Regions from separate parts of the Pseudarthrobacter sp. CC12 genome, predicted to be linked through region 2. Evidence: predicted binding sites of a transcription regulator. Region 2 holds the regulator's gene; the other holds the start of a gene.
What was found. Region 2 encodes LexA, which represses DNA repair genes until DNA is damaged. Its sites were predicted from a motif close to TCGAACANNTGTTCGA; they were not measured.
Positions count from the first base shown of each region.

Region 1: PV772_RS21270 (DUF6504 family protein) is a predicted target of LexA. The motif match lies at 2,831-2,846, and genes of this name have one in related genera.

Region 1 covers NZ_JARDJH010000050.1:5,019-13,433, reverse strand. The annotation lists gene PV772_RS21300 (lipoate--protein ligase family protein) at 1-388, shown strand, start outside; gene PV772_RS21295 (mycoredoxin) at 414-671, opposite strand; gene PV772_RS21290 (SOS response-associated peptidase) at 823-1,566, shown strand; gene PV772_RS21285 (VOC family protein) at 1,592-2,014, opposite strand; gene PV772_RS21280 (chorismate mutase) at 2,034-2,354, shown strand; gene PV772_RS21275 (hypothetical protein) at 2,361-2,750, opposite strand; gene PV772_RS21270 (DUF6504 family protein) at 2,882-3,232, shown strand; gene dnaE (DNA polymerase III subunit alpha) at 3,244-6,759, shown strand; gene thrS (threonine--tRNA ligase) at 6,888-8,415, shown strand, end outside.
Region 2 covers NZ_JARDJH010000004.1:37,950-46,364, forward strand. The annotation lists gene PV772_RS04580 (MFS transporter) at 1-13, opposite strand, end outside; gene PV772_RS04585 (SseB family protein) at 72-956, opposite strand; gene priA (bifunctional 1-(5-phosphoribosyl)-5-((5-phosphoribosylamino)methylideneamino)imidazole-4-carboxamide isomerase/phosphoribosylanthranilate isomerase PriA) at 978-1,724, opposite strand; gene PV772_RS04595 (hypothetical protein) at 1,809-1,967, opposite strand; gene hisH (imidazole glycerol phosphate synthase subunit HisH) at 1,968-2,726, opposite strand; gene hisB (imidazoleglycerol-phosphate dehydratase HisB) at 2,723-3,349, opposite strand; gene PV772_RS04610 (histidinol-phosphate transaminase) at 3,411-4,529, opposite strand; gene PV772_RS04615 (LysM peptidoglycan-binding domain-containing protein) at 4,591-4,941, opposite strand; gene lexA (transcriptional repressor LexA) at 5,299-6,033, shown strand; gene PV772_RS04625 (ATP-dependent DNA helicase) at 6,081-8,138, opposite strand; gene hflX (GTPase HflX) at 8,131-8,415, opposite strand, start outside.

The sequences.
Region 1 (8,415 bases), on a different contig from region 2:
GCTGTTTGCGGAGGCGCTGCAGAACGTAGGCGTGCAGGCGGCGGTGGGGGAGATCCCCGGCGAGTACTGTCCCGGCGAGTTCAGCGTCCACGGAACCGATGCCATGGACAGTTCCCGCAGGATAAAACTGGTGGGCACCGCCCAGCGGGTGGTCTCCGGTGCATGGCTCTTCAGCTCGGTGATCGTGGTGGAGGACTCCGCCCCGATCCGCAAGGTCCTTACCGACAGCTACGCGGCGCTGGGCCTGGACTGGGATCCTGCCACCGCCGGCGCCGCCAATGACCTGGTGCCGGGTTTGGACGTGGCCGCCGTTGAGCAGGCCCTCCTGGAAACGTATGCGGGCCATGCCACCCTGGAAACTGCTTCCTTCAGCAGCCTGGGGGCATGACCCGCATCAATTGGTGCGCGGCCGGTCAGGCGGCCAGGCGGCTCTTGACCTCGGCGGCGGACGGGTTGGTGGCCGCGCTGCCGTCCGGGAAGAGGACCGTGGGGACGGTGCGGTTGCCGCCGTTCAGCTGCTCCACGAGTTCGGCAGTTCCGTCCACCTCTTCGATGTTGATCTCGGTGTAGCCGATCCCCTGGGCGTCCAGCTGCTTCTTGAGCCGGTTGCAGTAGCCGCACCACGTGGTGGAAAACATGGTGATGGTGCCGGATTCGGGAGTGAAGTCCACAGGGATCTCCTATACGTCGCTTGAAAGGTTTCCTTACTGTCAACCGTAGCGCGGCGGCCGGTATTCCCCGGCGTCCAAAGGCTGCTGCGGTGCCCGGATGACAGTTTGTGGCGGCCGGTGGCAAGCTGGTGCCATGTGTGGACGCTACGTAATGGCACGGGCCGTGGGGGACCTCCTGGCCGAGTTCGACGCCGAAATCGAAGATGAGGTGAGCATCCCGCCGTCGTGGAATGTTGCACCCACTGACCCCGTCCCGATCGTGCTGGAGCGGCTGGTGGATGACAGTGCCGCGCCCCGCCAGGCGCGCCAGCTGCATGTGGCGCGCTGGGGCCTGGTTCCGTCCTGGGCCAAGGACCCGAAAATTGGTTCGGGCATGATCAACGCCCGCAGCGAAACTGTGCTGGAGAAGCCTGCCTTCCGCAAGGCCGTCCAGTCCCGCCGCTGTGCCGTCCCGGCCGACGGCTACTACGAATGGAAGCAAGGCCCGGGGAAGTCGAAGCAGCCGTACTACGTGCATCCCGGTGGGGACCGTGGCCTGGCCTTCGCCGGCCTGTATGAGTGGTGGAAGGACCCGTCCGTACCGGAGGGGGAGCCGGGCCGCTGGCTGCTGTCCACCTCGATCCTGACGGCGGACACCCCTCCGCCCGGGGCGGAATCCACCATTTTCGGGAAGCTGACCGAACTCCACGACAGGGTGCCGCTGCCCATGGATAAGTCCACCATGGAAGCCTGGCTGGACCCGCAGGCGGATGATGCCGCCGCGCTGGTTGACCTGGTGCGGTCAGGGGTTAAGGACGCCGCTGCGGACTGGCGCGTGGAATCCGTAGGCAAGGACGTGGGCAACGTCCGGAACAACGGCCCGGAACTCATCCGCCCGGTGGAAGCTCTGTTCTAGCAGCCCGGCGCAGGGTGTACTGCCCTCAAACGGTGACCGAACCGGCGTCGTCCACCGTCCAGGTGGGGTTGTATGCCACTTCCCAGCGAAAACCGTCGGGATCGGCAAAGTACCCGGTATAGCCGCCCCAGGCCTTGGTGACGGGCTCGGCAATAATGGCGGCACCAGCGGCCGCGGCCTGTTCCATGACGCTGTCCACCTCTTCGGGGCTTCCCAGGTTGTGGCTCAGGGTAATGCAGGGGATCCCGTCCGGGCGGCCGGTCACGGCTTCGGCCTGCATCTGGCGGGCATCCCAGAGCGAAAGCACCAGGCCGTGGTTCACCTGGATGAACACCACTTCCCCGGCGACTTCGCGGTGGACCGGCCAGCCGAGGCCGTCAACGTAGAAAGCACGGGACTCCTCGACGCTGCGAACACCGAGGGAAATAAAGTCGACTCTGGGCTCCATGCTTCGATAGTGTCAGATGATGGCGACAATTCAAGGAAACGACCGGGATGCCCGCGCCGACAGGGAACAGCTCGCTGCGGTCCGGGTTGCCGTTGACGAAGTCGATGACCAGATCGTTACCCTGATCGCCCGCCGCGAGCGGCTGATCAGGATCGCCGGCACGCTGAAGGGCGATGACGCGGAGGTGCGTGCCCCCGGCCGCGTAGAGCGGATTATTGAACATGTGCGGTCCGCTGCGGAGAAAAAGGACATCGACCCGGACATCGTTGAAGCAACCTACCGGGCCATGATCTCCGCATTCATTGAACTTGAACTGCGGATCCACAAAGAAAACAGCTGAGGAAGGCTAAAGCGCTTCCTCCACCGGCACCCCGTGCTGGAACTCCCGCCCGTCCGCCTCGCTGAAGGCTGACAGGACATGTCCCTTCCCGAGGCCATTCAAGGCCGTCATGGGAAAGCTTCCGGTGATGCTGTTCTCCGAATGGGACACTCCGGAAAGATCGAAATCCTCCTCGATTCCCTGGTCCCGGTTGAACGAGTAGCAGGCTATGGCCTCCCCGTTCATGAACTCAATGCACAGCCGGCGCTGCGCTGAAAAATCGGGCGAGGCTCCCATCAAACCCACCACGTAGGCGCCCGAGCCCGGAATGGTGCCGTCGATATCGAACGTGGCAACCAGGGTGGAGTCCTGTGTCTTGATGCTGGCCTGCTTCAGGAGTGCGTCATCGGTACTCATGCCAACATCCTGCTCCCTGCCGCACGCCCCGTCCACCCCCGCCTATGTTTTGGTGAGAACCCGGCGTAGACTGAATTTATTCGAATACATGTTCGAATCACGTTGTGATGGGTTAGGTCCGGGAGGTGCGCATGGGCATGTTCAGCGAATCTGTTGACGTGGCGTGTGCCCCCACAGGTGAGCCGGAATCCTTGGTATGGGCAGGTGTGTCCTATACCGTCTGCGCAGAACCCGTCCGCTGGTACGAACGCCGGCAGTGGTGGGCTGAGGACAGCAGGGCTCCCCTGGGCAGCGGGCCCGGAGTGGTGGACCACGAAATCTGGCGGGTCCAGGTGCTGCCCGCCCGGGGTGCCGCCCGTTCCGCCGCGGCACAGGAACCGCCCGGGGCAGAAGTCCTGACCCTTGACCTTTCCCGCCATCTCCGCAGCAACCGGTGGCGGCTGGTGCGGATCCATGACGCCCTTCACCCCAAGACTGCCTGACCCGGAACACTATGAGCTTTACCCACTTGCACGTTTCCACGGCATTCAGCGCCCATTACGGAGTTTCCTGGCCGGAGGAACTGGCCATGGCTGCCGCTGCCGATGGCGCCACGGCCCTCGCCTGCACCGACCGGGACGGCCTGTACGGCACCATCAAGCACCTCAAAGCCTGTATGGCGGCGGGCATCGACCCCATCGTAGGCGTGGACCTGGCGGTATTTGACGACGACGGCGATCACCGCACCCAGGTTGCAGGCAGGGTGGTGGTGCTGGCCAGGGGGCAGAATAACGGTGCCGGGTACCGCGCCTTGTGCCGGCTGGTTTCCGATGCGCACGCGAGGACCTCCGGGAAAGCCGGGGGAGCGGTACCCACCGCGGTGACCCGTGCCGAGCTGGCCTCCCGCACCCTCGACCCCCACACCCTCAAACCGGTGCTGACGGTGCTGATCGGCCCGGACTCGGACGTCGGCCGGGCCATGGGCGGCCGGCGCTACCTGCGTCCCAGGACCCTGTTCAAGCAATGGCTTGACGCAATGCCCGCCGGAACTGTGGTGGCGGAGATCGTCTCCCAACTCAGTGCGCCGGGCAGTCCTTTCAGCACGGCGCACGCTGTGCGCATGCTACGGCTCGCGGAGGAACACCATGTTCCGGCAGTCCTCACCAACGCCGTCCGGTATTGCGCAGCCGATGGTGCACCGACCGCGGATGTCCTTGACTCCGCGCGGACTTTGAAGTCCCTCCCGGAACTTGTAGGGGAGCCACTCCTGCAACCCACGGGCCAGGGATGGCTGAAATCAGCGGATCAAATGCTGGGCCTTGGTAAGGAAATCATCTCCGCCGCCGGTTATGGTGCCGCAGACCTCAAGCAGTTGATGGCGCAGACCGAGGCGCTCGCCGACCTCTGCCGGATCGACCCCGCCACTGATATGGGATGGAAACAGCCAGTGGTGCCGGAAGCTGCCGTCATCGGCATCAACCAGGATCCCCACACGGAGCTCCTCCAGCGCTGCCATGCCGGAATCGGCAGGCGGTTCCCGGGCATCGGCGGTACGGCGGAGCGGGACATGATGGCCCGTTTGGACCATGAACTGGGGATCATCCAGAACCTGGGCTTCTCCTCCTATTTCCTCACTGTTGCGGAGGTCTCCAGGATGATCCAGGACATGGGAGTCCGGGCGGCTGCCAGGGGATCGGGGGCATCAAGCCTGGTCAACTACCTGATAGACGTCAGCCATGTGAACCCCCTCCAGCATGACCTGATCTTTGAACGCTTCCTCTCCAACGACCGCGCCACCCTCCCGGACATTGACATCGACGTCGAAAGTGCCGAGCGGCACAACGTCTACCACAGGATCTTCGAGCGCTTCGGCTCCGAGCGTGTAACCCTCATGAGCATGCAGAACGGATACCGGGCCCGTGGTGCAGTCCGCGACGCCGGGCTGGCGCTGGGCATGGACGATGGCGAGGTGGGGGAGATTGCCAAGCAGCTGTGGCGGTTCTCAGCGCGGAAATTCCGTGAAGCCCTGCAGGAAAAACCCGAACTGCGGGAATTTGCCGGAAGGGTGGAGCAGTCCGATGCGCAGGGAAACCAGCAACTTGACCTGCTGGTAGACCTGACCGAACGCCTTGACCGGCTGCCCCGCCACATATCCATGCACCCATGTGGGGTGATCCTGGGCGATGCCACGCTGCTGGACCGCACACCCGTCCAGCCAAGCGGGCTTGGCCTGCCCATGAGCCAGTTCGACAAACATGACATGGACCCCATGGGCATGCTCAAACTCGATATCCTGGGTGTCCGTATGCAAAGCGCCATGGCATTTGCCGTCCGGGAAATCATCAGGATCCACCCCTCAAAGGAAGAAGTGGTGGAGGCTGGGAACCACCCCATTGGACCTTTTGGTTCGGGGCCGGATTACATTGCCGGCAACGGCCGGATCGACCTGAACGCCGTCCCCCTCGACGACGAAGCCACCTATGAGCTGATCAGGAGCACGCACACCCTTGGCTGCTTCCAGATCGAATCCCCCGGACAACGTGAATTGATCGGCAAGATGGCGCCACGGGAGTTCAACGACCTCATCATCGACATTTCACTGTTCCGCCCGGGGCCCATGAAATCGGACATGGTGCGGCCCTTCCTGGAACACCGGCACGGGTTCGCCCCCGAGGTTTACCCGCACCCGGATCTCAAACCAGTGCTGCAGGAAACCCATGGGGTCACGGTTTTCCACGAGCAGATCCTGAAGACCCTGGATGTCATGACCGGGTGCGGGCTGGCCAAAGCCGATGAATTCCGCAGGGCGTTGAGCAACGAAGCCGGTGAAGCCAGGGTGGAAGAGTACTTCCGGCGCCATGCCAAAGCCAAGGGGTATGCCCCTGAAGTGGTGGACAAGGTGTGGGGGACATTGAAGTCTTTTGCCAGTTTCGGTTTTTGCAAGGCCCACGGTGCTGCCTTCGCCGTCCCCACCTACCAGTCCGCCTGGCTGAAGACACACCACCCCGAAGCTTTCCTCGCAGGCTTGTGGGAGCACGACCCCGGCATGTATCCCAAACGGCTGCTGGTGGCCGAAGCCCGCCGGCTGGGTATTCCCATCCTTCCCCTGGACATCAACCGAAGCAAAGCAGAATACCGCGTGGAGCGGATCGCGTCAGGCACGGATGCCGGCCGGCTCGGAATCCGGCTCAGCCTGAACGGAATCTACGGTCTGTCTGCTGCAGAACTGAAACGGATCGTCGCCGGCCAGCCTTACGACTCACTGGCGGACCTTCGGGCGCGCTCGCGGCTGAGCAAGCCCAGCATCAGGCGCCTTGCGCAACTGGGGGCTTTTGATTCCCTGCACCGGGAAGCCGGAGGCCCTGCCAACCGCGCGGACCTGGTGCACCATCTGCAGCAGCTCCAAACAGCAAAGACAGGAAAGAAAGGCATTGAGGTCCTGGATGGGCAGCTGTCCCTTCCCCTGGGCGACATCGAACTGCGGAATATCAAACCTGGGCTTCCAGCCCCCACCCTGGTCGAAAATGTCAGGGCGGAACTTGATCTCATGGCGGTGGATGTCAGTACCCACCTGATGGAAAGCCACAGGCCACTGCTGGAAAAGCTGGGCGTCACCACTGCCGACAAACTCCTCGGCCTCCGCAACGGTACTGAGGTCCTGGTGGCAGGGGTTCGGGTTGCCACCCAGACGCCGCCGATGCGCGGCGGAAGGCGGGTGGTGTTCATCAGCATCGACGACGGCACCGGCTGCGTGGATTCGGTGTTCTTCCACGAGGCACAGGAAAGCGCCGGACCGCTTTTGTTTGGTACCCGCCTGCTGCTGATCCGTGGAACCACCCGAAGGACCGGTCCCAGGGGCATCAGCATCAGCGCGAGCATGGCGTGGGACCTGAGCCGTACGGAGAGCCTGCCCTTCCCGGAATCCGCCACAGAGCCCACTCCTGTGGCCGGCCATGAGGCCGTCGAAGATGGGCCGCATCCGCTGGATGGCATCACCAGGACGCTGGCGATCACCGGGTTCAACGGGTGAGGGCTCTGTCCCAGCCCCAGTGTGCCGCGTTGGTCGCCCCATACCGGAACCGATAGCATTGACGGTGGCTGGCTGTGGTCCCCGTATGCCACAAGCTATGAAGCCTTAACTTTGAATAGGAGACACCCGTGTCAGATGCCCAGCAGATCACCCTTCTCGTCGATGGCGAAGAGACCAAGGTGACTACCGGGACAACCGGTGCGGAACTCTTCTTTGAGCGCCGTGATGTTGTTGTGGCCCGCGTCAACGGCGAGCTGAAGGACCTTGACCAGGAACTGCCCGAAGGCGCCGAGGTGGAGGGCGTCACCATTGATTCGCCCGACGGCCTGAACGTCCTGCGCCACTCCACAGCCCACGTGATGGCGCAGGCAGTGCAGCAGCTGCGTCCCGACGCCAAGCTCGGCATCGGCCCTTACATCACCGACGGCTTCTACTTCGACTTCGACGTCGCCGAGCCTTTCACCCCCGAGGATCTCAAGACCCTCGAAAAGATGATGCTGAAAATCGTCAACCAGAACCAGAAGTTCGTCCGGCGCGTGGTCAGCGAGGAAGAGGCCCGCGAAGCCATGAAGAACGAGCCCTACAAGCTCGAACTCCTGGGCAAGAAGAACGAGGCCGCCGAAGCCGGGGAGGGCGTGAACGTCGAGGTCGGCGCCGGCGACATCACCATCTACGACAACGTCGAGCGCAAGGAAGGCACCACGGTGTGGTGCGACCTCTGCCGTGGCCCGCACCTGCCCAACACCAAGCTCATCTCAAACGCCTTTGCCCTGACCCGTTCGTCGTCTGCCTACTGGCTGGGCAACCAGAAGAACCAGCAGCTCCAGCGCATCTACGGCACCGCGTGGCCCACCAAGGACGCCCTGAAGGCGTACCAGGAGCGCATCGCAGAGGCGGAGCGCCGCGACCACCGCAAGCTCGGCTCCGAACTGGACCTGTTCTCCTTCCCTGACGAACTCGGATCCGGCCTTCCCGTCTTCCACCCCAAGGGCGGGATCATCCGCAAGGAGATGGAGGATTACTCGCGCCAGCGCCACGTCGAAGCCGGCTACGAGTTCGTCTACACCCCGCACATCACCAAGGGACACCTGTACGAGGTCTCGGGCCACCTGGACTGGTACAGGGACGGCATGTTCCCCCCGATGCACGTGGACCCTGAACTCAACGAGGACGGCACCGTCCGCAAGCCCGGGCAGGACTACTACCTGAAGCCGATGAACTGCCCCATGCACAACCTCATCTTCCGTTCCCGCGGCCGGTCCTACCGCGAACTGCCCCTGCGGCTGTTCGAATTCGGCTCGGTGTACCGGTACGAGAAGTCCGGCGTGGTGCACGGCCTCACCCGTGTCCGGGGCATGACACAGGACGACGCCCACATCTACTGCACCCGCGGGCAGATGAAGGACGAGCTCACCAAGACCCTGACCTTCGTCCTGGACCTGCTCAAGGACTACGGGCTTAACGACTTCTACCTGGAGCTGTCCACCAAGGACCCCGAGAAGTACGTCGGCGACGACGCCACCTGGGAGGAAGCCACCGCCACCCTCGCCGAAGTGGCCCAGGAATCCGGGCTGGAGCTGGTGCCCGATCCGGGCGGAGCCGCCTTCTACGGTCCCAAGATTTCCGTGCAGGCCAAGGATGCCCTGGGCCGCACCT
Region 2 (8,415 bases):
GAGCGAAATTCACGAAAGCGGTCCTTCAGGATGCGCCGCAGCCCCTTGGGGATCACCCATCCGGCTGGCGGCTAGTCGGGAGCGCGCCTCAGTTTGATTTCCAGGGAATCGACGCGCTCCCCAAACAATACATTCCGGGACCACTCGGCCTGCAGGCCGGCTACCAGATCCTGGACACCGGCCGCGTCCAGGCCGTCCTCGAGGTACAGCACCACCTGCAGTTCCGGCCCGGTACCGCCACCAGGGAGCAGGGACCCGTCGGCGGCCCTGGCGACGACTCCCCTGCCGGGCAACAGTTCGACGCCGCGGACGGCCGCGAAGCCGGCGGCAGCGTTGCCCATTTCGGCGGCGAGGGCCCGGTCACTGTAGGAGGGGGTCCAGGCATGCTGCTTGGCGAGGGCCCAGACACCGGGGCGGCGCACCACGAAGGTTACATCCGCACCCGGATCCAGGACCAGGAGTTCTGCCCCTTCGGCGACCGCAGAGAGGGCCGCCCGGGCGGCATAGACCGCTACCGGCCGGGCGTCGGGATGCCATGCGGCCAGTGCGGCCGCAGAAGTGAACGCCGGCAGCGCGGTCCTGCCGTCGGCGGCCTTCAGCGTCACCAGCGCCATGTCCGCCTGCTTGTCCGCGTGCAGCCCGTGCGCTGTCCCGGCCTCTTCGGCGAGCTGGGCCACGATGGGAATGAACACGCGGGCCGTGGCCAGCGCGGCAACGACGTCCGCCTCGTCGCCCCGCCCCTCCCGGAGCGCGGCAATTGCGGTGAGGTAGCCGGCGTCGGCCGTTCCGTCGTCGTCCTCGAAGTTGTGGATCTTCGCATCATCTCCAGCCAGGCTGCGGCCGGCCCATGGCTGGCCCGCGGAATCCGTGGCACCACCGGCGCCGGCCAGGGCCGCCGCAATATGGCCGGGGAGTTGGCGGGCGGGAGGGCTTACCGGTTCTTCGGAGCTGGGCATGGCCGGGCTGCTTCCCCGCGCCTACCGGCGGCCGGCGACGTCGAGGGCTTCGGGCAGCGTGAAGGCGCCGGCGTAGAGTGCCTTGCCCACAATGGCGCCTTCGACGCCCAAGGGGACCAGCGAGCGGAGGACTTTGAGGTCGTCCAAACTGGAAATGCCGCCGGACGCCACCACGGGCTTACCGGTCTTCTCCACCATCTGGCGCAGGAGTTCAACGTTCGGGCCCTGCAGGGTGCCGTCCTTGGTCACATCGGTGACCACGTAGCGGGCGCAGCCGGCCTCCTCCAGGCGGCCCAGGACGTCCCACAGGTCCCCGCCTTCCTTCGTCCAGCCACGGCCGGCCAGGGTGGTGCCCCGGACGTCCAGTCCGACGGCGATCTTGTCGCCGAAGCGCTCGATGGCCCGCGCGGTCCAGTCAGGGTTCTCCAGTGCTGCGGTCCCCAGGTTGACCCGGGCGACACCCAGGTCGAGCGCTGCCTCCAGGGTCTCATCGTCGCGGAGGCCGCCCGAGAGCTCTACCTTGATGTCCAGCCGGCCCACCACCTCGCGGAGCAGGTCGGCGTTGGAACCGCGCCCGAAAGCAGCGTCAAGGTCAACCAGGTGGACCCATTCAGCACCCTGCTGCTGCCAGTTCAACGCGGCTTCGAGGGGGGTGCCGTAGCTGGTTTCGCTGCCCGCCTCGCCCTGGACCAGCCGGACGGCCTGGCCGTTGACAACGTCGACGGCTGGCAGGAGTTCAAGTACCGGCAGGTCATGTGCGGTGGTCATACTCATCCTCGGTGTTGGTTCTTCGGTTGGGACTAAAGCGGGGGCGGCCGGCAACCGTTTATGCTCCGTGCCGCCCCCGGACTGTCAATTGCCCGGCAGCGTGAGCAGGTAGGCGGCAACCAGTGACATGGCAGCCAGGGCGTAGAACGACACCTGGAGCCACAGGGGCCTGGCCTGCTGCCGGAACGAGATGCCGCCGCCAATCAGCAGGCCGGCGAGGCCCATCAGGAGTACGGACCACATCTAGGCGCCACTGCCGGCGCTGGCAGGGTCGCCGGAATCGGCGCCGGCCGGCCTGCGCAGGCCCTCCACCCAGTTGCGCAGGAGCCGCGCGCCGGCATCGCCGGATTTTTCGGGGTGGAACTGGGTTGCGCAGAGCGGGCCGTTTTCCACGGCCGCGATGAACGGGCCGCCGTGCTCGGACCAGGTCACCAGTGGCGGTGCCATCCGCGGCTGGATGACGTCGAAGTTCCATTCCTGCACGCCGTAGGAGTGCACGAAGTAGAACCGTTCGTTTTCGACGCCGGCAAAGAGCTTCGAGCCTTCGGGGACCTTGACGGTGTTCCAGCCCATGTGGGGTACGACCTCCGCCGGGAGGGCCTCCACCTTTCCGGGCCATTCACCGATGCCCTGGGCTTCAGTGCCGTGTTCGACGCCGGCTTCGAACAGGACCTGCAGGCCCACGCAAATGCCAAGTACCGGGCGCCCGCCGGCCACGCGCCGGCCGATGAGCCGGATGCCGTCCACGGCCTTGAGTTCGCGCATCACGGTTTCGAATGCGCCGACGCCGGGCACCACCAGGCCGTCCGCGTTCAGGACGTCCTCCGGTTTGGCGCTCAGGATCACTTCCGCGCCGGCGCGTTCCAGGGCACGCACCGCGGACCTGACGTTCCCGGAACCGTAGTCCAGCACCGTGACGGTGGGCTTGCCCTCAGGCGACGGCAGCCTGCGGGACGCCGAGGGGTCGATGATGGCCCCGTCCTTCAGTTCCGGGCCGCTCACAGGGCACCCTTGGTGGAGGGGATGCCCTCAACCCGGGGATCCGGTTCGACGGCGGCGCGGAGCGCGCGCGCAAAGGCTTTGAACTGGGCCTCGACGATGTGGTGGGGGTCCCGGCCGGCCAGCACGTTCATGTGGAGGCAAATTCCGGCGTGCAGCGTGATGGCCTCAAAGGCATGGCGGGTCAGGGACCCGGTGAAGTGGCCGCCAATGAGGTGGTATTCCTGGCCGGCGGGCTCACCGCCGTGCACCAGGTAGGGGCGGCCGGAAACGTCCACCACCGCGTTGGCGAGGGCCTCGTCCAGCGGCACCGTGGCCTCGCCAAACCGGCGGATGCCCGCTTTGTTGCCGAGGGCCGTCCGCAGGACTTCACCGAAGGTGATGGCGACATCCTCAACGGTGTGGTGGACGTCTATGTGGGTGTCCCCGGTGGCCTTGACCGTCATATCGATCAGGGAGTGCTTGCACAGGGCCGTCAGCATGTGGTCGTAGAACGGCACCGAGGTGTCGATGTCCGAGACTCCGGTACCGTCCAGGTTGATCTCCACGAGTACCGAGGACTCGCTGGTGGCACGCTCCATGCGGGCGGTCCGGGCTGCAGCCGTATTCGATCCGGTTGAACTCATGGTGAAGGATCCTTTGTGCGAGAAGAAGTGGTTCAAGGCGTCCAGCGCCGCCGTATCAAGTCTAGGCGTGAAGCGCGGCGTGGCCGGCAAGGATGCGTTCCAGGGAGGTCAGGAAGGCTGTGGTTTCCGCCTCAGTGCCCGCCGTGACGCGGAGGTGGCCCGGGATGCCCACATCGCGGATGAGCACGCCGGCGTCAAGGAGCTCCTGCCAGACCTGGTGCGGGTTTTCCAGGCCGCCGAAGAAAACGTAGTTGGAGTCCGATGCTGCGGGCTTGAGTCCCATCCTGGTCAGCTCGGCCACGATGCGGTCCCTCTGCTTCTTGATGTCCTCGACGTCGGCCATCAGCGCTTCGCGGTGTTCGAGGGCCGCCAGGGCGGTGGCCTGGGTGATGGCGGAGAGGTGGTACGGCAGGCGCACGAGACGCAGGGCATCGGCGACCTCGGGGGCTGCGGCCATGTAACCGAGCCGTGCCCCCGCCAGGGCGAAGGCCTTGCTCATCGTGCGGGAGACGATCAGACGTTCACGGCCGGGCAGGAGTGTCAGTGCGCTCGGCGTTCCGTCGTGTGCGAACTCGTGGTACGCCTCGTCGACGATCACGATGGCCTGGCTGTCCGCGCCGGCGTCATAGACGGCTTCCACGACGTCCAGCCCAAGCCCGGTCCCGGTGGGATTGTTGGGTGAGCAGAGGAACACGATGTTGGGCTGGAGTTCCTTGACCTGGCGGGCCGCGGACTCTGCGCTGAGGTCATAGCCTTCCGCGCGTTCCCCCGTGATGTACTGCGTGTCCGTTCCGCTGGCCAGCAACGGGTACATGGAGTACGTCGGCGGGAAGCCAAGGGCCGTGCGCCCTGGGCCGCCGAAGGCCTGGAGGATCTGTTGCAGGACCTCGTTGGAGCCGTTGGCTGCCCACAGGTTGGTTTCGTCGAGCCCATGCCCGAGATATTCCGCCAGGGCCTTCCGGAGCGCGGTGAACTCGCGGTCCGGGTAGCGGTTGAGGCCTGCGGCGGCTTCCGTAACGGCGGCGCTGATGGCGGCCCGCACATCGGCAGGAACCCCATGGGTGTTTTCGTTGACGTTCAGCAGGATGGGGACGTTCAGCTGGGGAGCACCATAGGGAGTCAGTCCGCGAAGGTTGCTGCGGAGGGGAAGCCGGTTCAGACGTTCTAGCTGCTGGTTCACCTGAACAGTTTAGTTGCCGCGGCAACTACCGGAAAATGTGACGGTTCCCGCGGCTTCCCCCTCAGTGGGTGGGAACGAACAGCTGCCGGCCTGGAAGGACGGTGCCGGCGTCAAGGTTGTTGAGCTGGACAATGTCCGCCACGACGTCGCGGGCGTCCCGGCCCGGCGCGACGGTACCGGCAATGGCCCACAACGACTGTCCGGGCTGCACCGTCACGGTAACGGTGGGTGTCACCGCGAGGTCCGCAACCGAATCCGAGGCCTTGGCCGGGGAATGGAAGAACCCGGCGAGTGACAGCAGGAGAACAGCGAGGACTACAAGCGGGACCCCAATCAGGACGATCCTCCCCCGGCGGGTGAGCCGCAGCGGTGCAGGCGATGGTGAAACCTGGTGAAGAGTTAAAGCTGACATGAACTAAGCCCTCCTGGACTTGCCGTGCTGCCCGGGTGTCCGCCCGCAACGCCCTTGCCGTTCAAAACCGCCGCCGGGCACATCTTCCGGCCGGGTATTCGAAGGAGGCATCTGCTGGTTAGAACACATATTCGAACTTTGCTGGTTAAGTTTTAGCACCTATCAACGAACATTGTCGAGACTCGCTAGAACAAATGTTTGAAAAAGCACTATGGCTGGCCTAGTTTTGGAACCAAGAACAACCACTCCTGAAGTTGACCAGCAGGGTCTGACAATGACAGTGGGAGTCCTTCCACCGGCACGGCGGAAACAGCGCCCGGCGGAAGTTCCGGCGGCAAGCGAAAGGCAGTGGCGAATATGGCAGCAGCAGCCGCCGGGGGCAGGACCGCCCCGCAATCCAAGAGGACCACCAAGGGGCTGACTCCCCGGCAGAAGAAGATCCTCGAGACCATCCAGCGCTCCGTTAACGAGAACGGGTATCCGCCGTCCATGCGGGAAATCGGCGACACGGTCGGCCTTGCAAGCCTGTCAAGCGTGACCCATCAGCTCTCGCAGCTGGAAAAGCTGGGCTACCTTCGGCGCGACCCCAAGCGGCCCCGTGCCATGGAAGTGTTGATGCCGCTGACGCTGGACGGCGGGGGAAAGAGCGCGGGCACGTCCCGTGCGCCCCAAGCCGCAGGGGACAGCGCCACCGTCACGGAGCTGCCTACTGCTCTGGATACGGCCATGGTTCCGCTGGTGGGCCGGATTGCCGCCGGCGGCCCCATCCTTGCCGAACAGCTCGTCGAAGATGTCATGCCGCTGCCCCGCCAACTGGTTGGCCAGGGCGAACTTTTCATGCTGAAGGTGGCCGGCGATTCGATGGTGGATGCCGCCATTTGCGACGGTGACTGGGTGGTGGTGCGGCGCCAGGCTGACGCTGCCAACGGGGACATCGTCGCTGCACTGCTGGATGACGAGGCGACGGTCAAGACCTTCCGCCAGCGCGACGGCCACACCTGGCTGCTGCCGCAGAACACCCAGTACGAACCGATCCTGGGCGACCATGCCACCATCATGGGCAAGGTCGTCTCAGTCCTGCGTTCGCTCTAGCCTGCGCACGCCTGCCCGGCATCCGTGCAGGCGCTATCCGGCCGTTCTCAGGACGCGTCGGCGCCCAGCCTGGTGAGGGCTGCCAGCGCTTTGGCGCGGTCAGTGGTGGCCCAGAACGGCGGGAGGGCGCCGCGCAGGAATCCCGCATAGCGCTCGGTGGCCAGCCGCGAGTCCAGGACTGCCACCACTCCTTTGTCCCCGGTTGACCTGATCAGGCGGCCGGCCCCCTGGGCAAGCCGGATGGCAGCGTGGGTTGCCGAAACAGACATGAAACCGTTCCCCCCGGCCTGCGCCACGGCACGCGAACGCGCCGTCATGAGGGGGTCGTCCGGCCGCGGGAACGGGATGCGGTCAATCACCACCAGCCGGCAGGATCCACCGGGAACATCCACACCCTGCCACAGGGACATGGTTCCGAAGAGGCAGGTGTCCGGTTCGTCCGCGAATTGTTTGACCAGGGCGGTCATGGTCGACTCCCCCTGGCAGAGGACAGTCATGTCGAGCTTCGGGCGGAGGGCATCGGCGGCTTCCTCGGCCGCCCGCCGCGAGGAGAACAGGCAAAGCGCTCCCCCGTTGGAGGCCTTGATGAGCGCTTCGAGTTCGGCCAGTGCTTCCGGTGAAACACCTCGGCCGGGCTTGGGCAGGTGACCGGCAACGTAAAGGATGCCCTGTTTGGGGTAGTCGAAGGGCGAGCCAACATCCACGCCCGTCCAGCTGGGCGCTCCGTCACCGATCAGGCCCAGGCCTCCTGCGGCCGGTTCAAAGGCGGAACCGATCGCCAGGGTGGCAGAGGTCAGCACCACGGTGTGGCCGGCGAAGAGCCCCTCCCGCAGCCGGCCGGCGACGGACAGCGGCGCAATGTTGATCAGGACCGGCGCGCTGTCATCGGGCTGCGAATAGCCTTGGCCGGGATCGAAGGTGCTGGCGCGGGAGAACCACACCACTTCCCGGTTTTCCCGGGCAGCGATCAGCCGCTCGCACAGTTCCAGGATGAGCATCAGCCGGGAACGCGCCAGCTGCCGCCCGCCGTCGGCCGTGGTATTGCTGTCCCCCTTGGAATCGGACAACGCAGCCCTGCACGCTTCACGCAGCTGGTCCACGCAGTCAAGCTGTTCATCGTTCAGTCCGTTGGGGAGAAGTCCGTTGGGCGCGCCCGCGAGGGCCATTTCCAGGTTGGCAGCTGCGGCGTTCAGGGCGTCAACGGTGATGGCGGTGTGTTTCCGTGCGCCGGAAGCGGCCGCGTGGACCATGGCCACGGACAGCTGCCCGGAGACGGCTCCCGTCACCCGGTCCTGCAGCTCGTGCGCTTCGTCCACCACCACGACGTCGTATTCGGGCAGGACTGCCAGTCCTTCGAACGCGCTGACGGCCAGCATGGCGTGGTTGGTCACCACCACGTCAGCCTCGGCGGCATCCTGCCGGGCGAGCTCGCTGAAGCATTCAGCGGCCATCGGGCATTTTTGGGCGCCGAGGCATTCCATCGAGGTGACGGAAACCTGCCGCCATGCACGGTCGGTCACTCCAGGCAGCAGCTCGTCGCGGTCGCCGGTGGCCGTCTTCTCCGCCCATTCCCGGAGCCGCACCACTTCCTTGCCCAGCTGTGACGATGGTCCGCCCACGGAGGCGGCGAAATGCGGAACGCTGGTGTCCTCCCCCAGGGAAAACAGCTGCCCTTCCGACGGTTCCTCGGAAGGGAACCCGCCTTCAAGCTTGTGGCGGCACACATAGTTGGACCTGCCCTTGACCAGTGCAACCTTGACCGGCCGGTCCAGCGCCGGCGTGATGTTCTTCAGGAGGCGGGGCAGGTCCCTGCCGACAATCTGGGTCTGGAGCGCCAGGGTCGCCGTGGAGACCAGCGCAGGCTTGTTGCTTTCCAGGGCGTGGGCGATCAGCGGTATCAGGTAGGCCAGCGATTTGCCGGTGCCGGTACCTGCCTGGACCAACAGGTGGTTGCCGGTTTCGATGGCCCTGGCCACCTGGCGGGCCATTTCGTGTTGTCCGGTGCGGCTTTGTCCGCCCATGCCGGCGACGGCGAGGTCGAGCAGTTCGATAACGAACTGCTCGCCCGCCGTCTGCGCAGCTTCGCCGGCTGCGAGGTCAGTCATTGACGACGAATTGTTCCAGTTCGGACGCGAGGCCCTCCCGGACCATCACCGCAGCCCTGGTACCGGCCTCGAGGTGGTCCAGGCTGAGGATCTCGGCGTCGGACTCATGGAGCTTGCTGATCAGGTCCCCGCGCTCGTACGGGATGAGCAGCTCCATCTTGACCGATGGCCGGGGAATGGACTCGCTGATGGCCTTCAGCAATTCCGGGATGCCTTCCCCGGTCCTGGCCGAGACCACCACGTGCCGTGGCTCGCGCTGCTTCAGCCGCTCCACCAC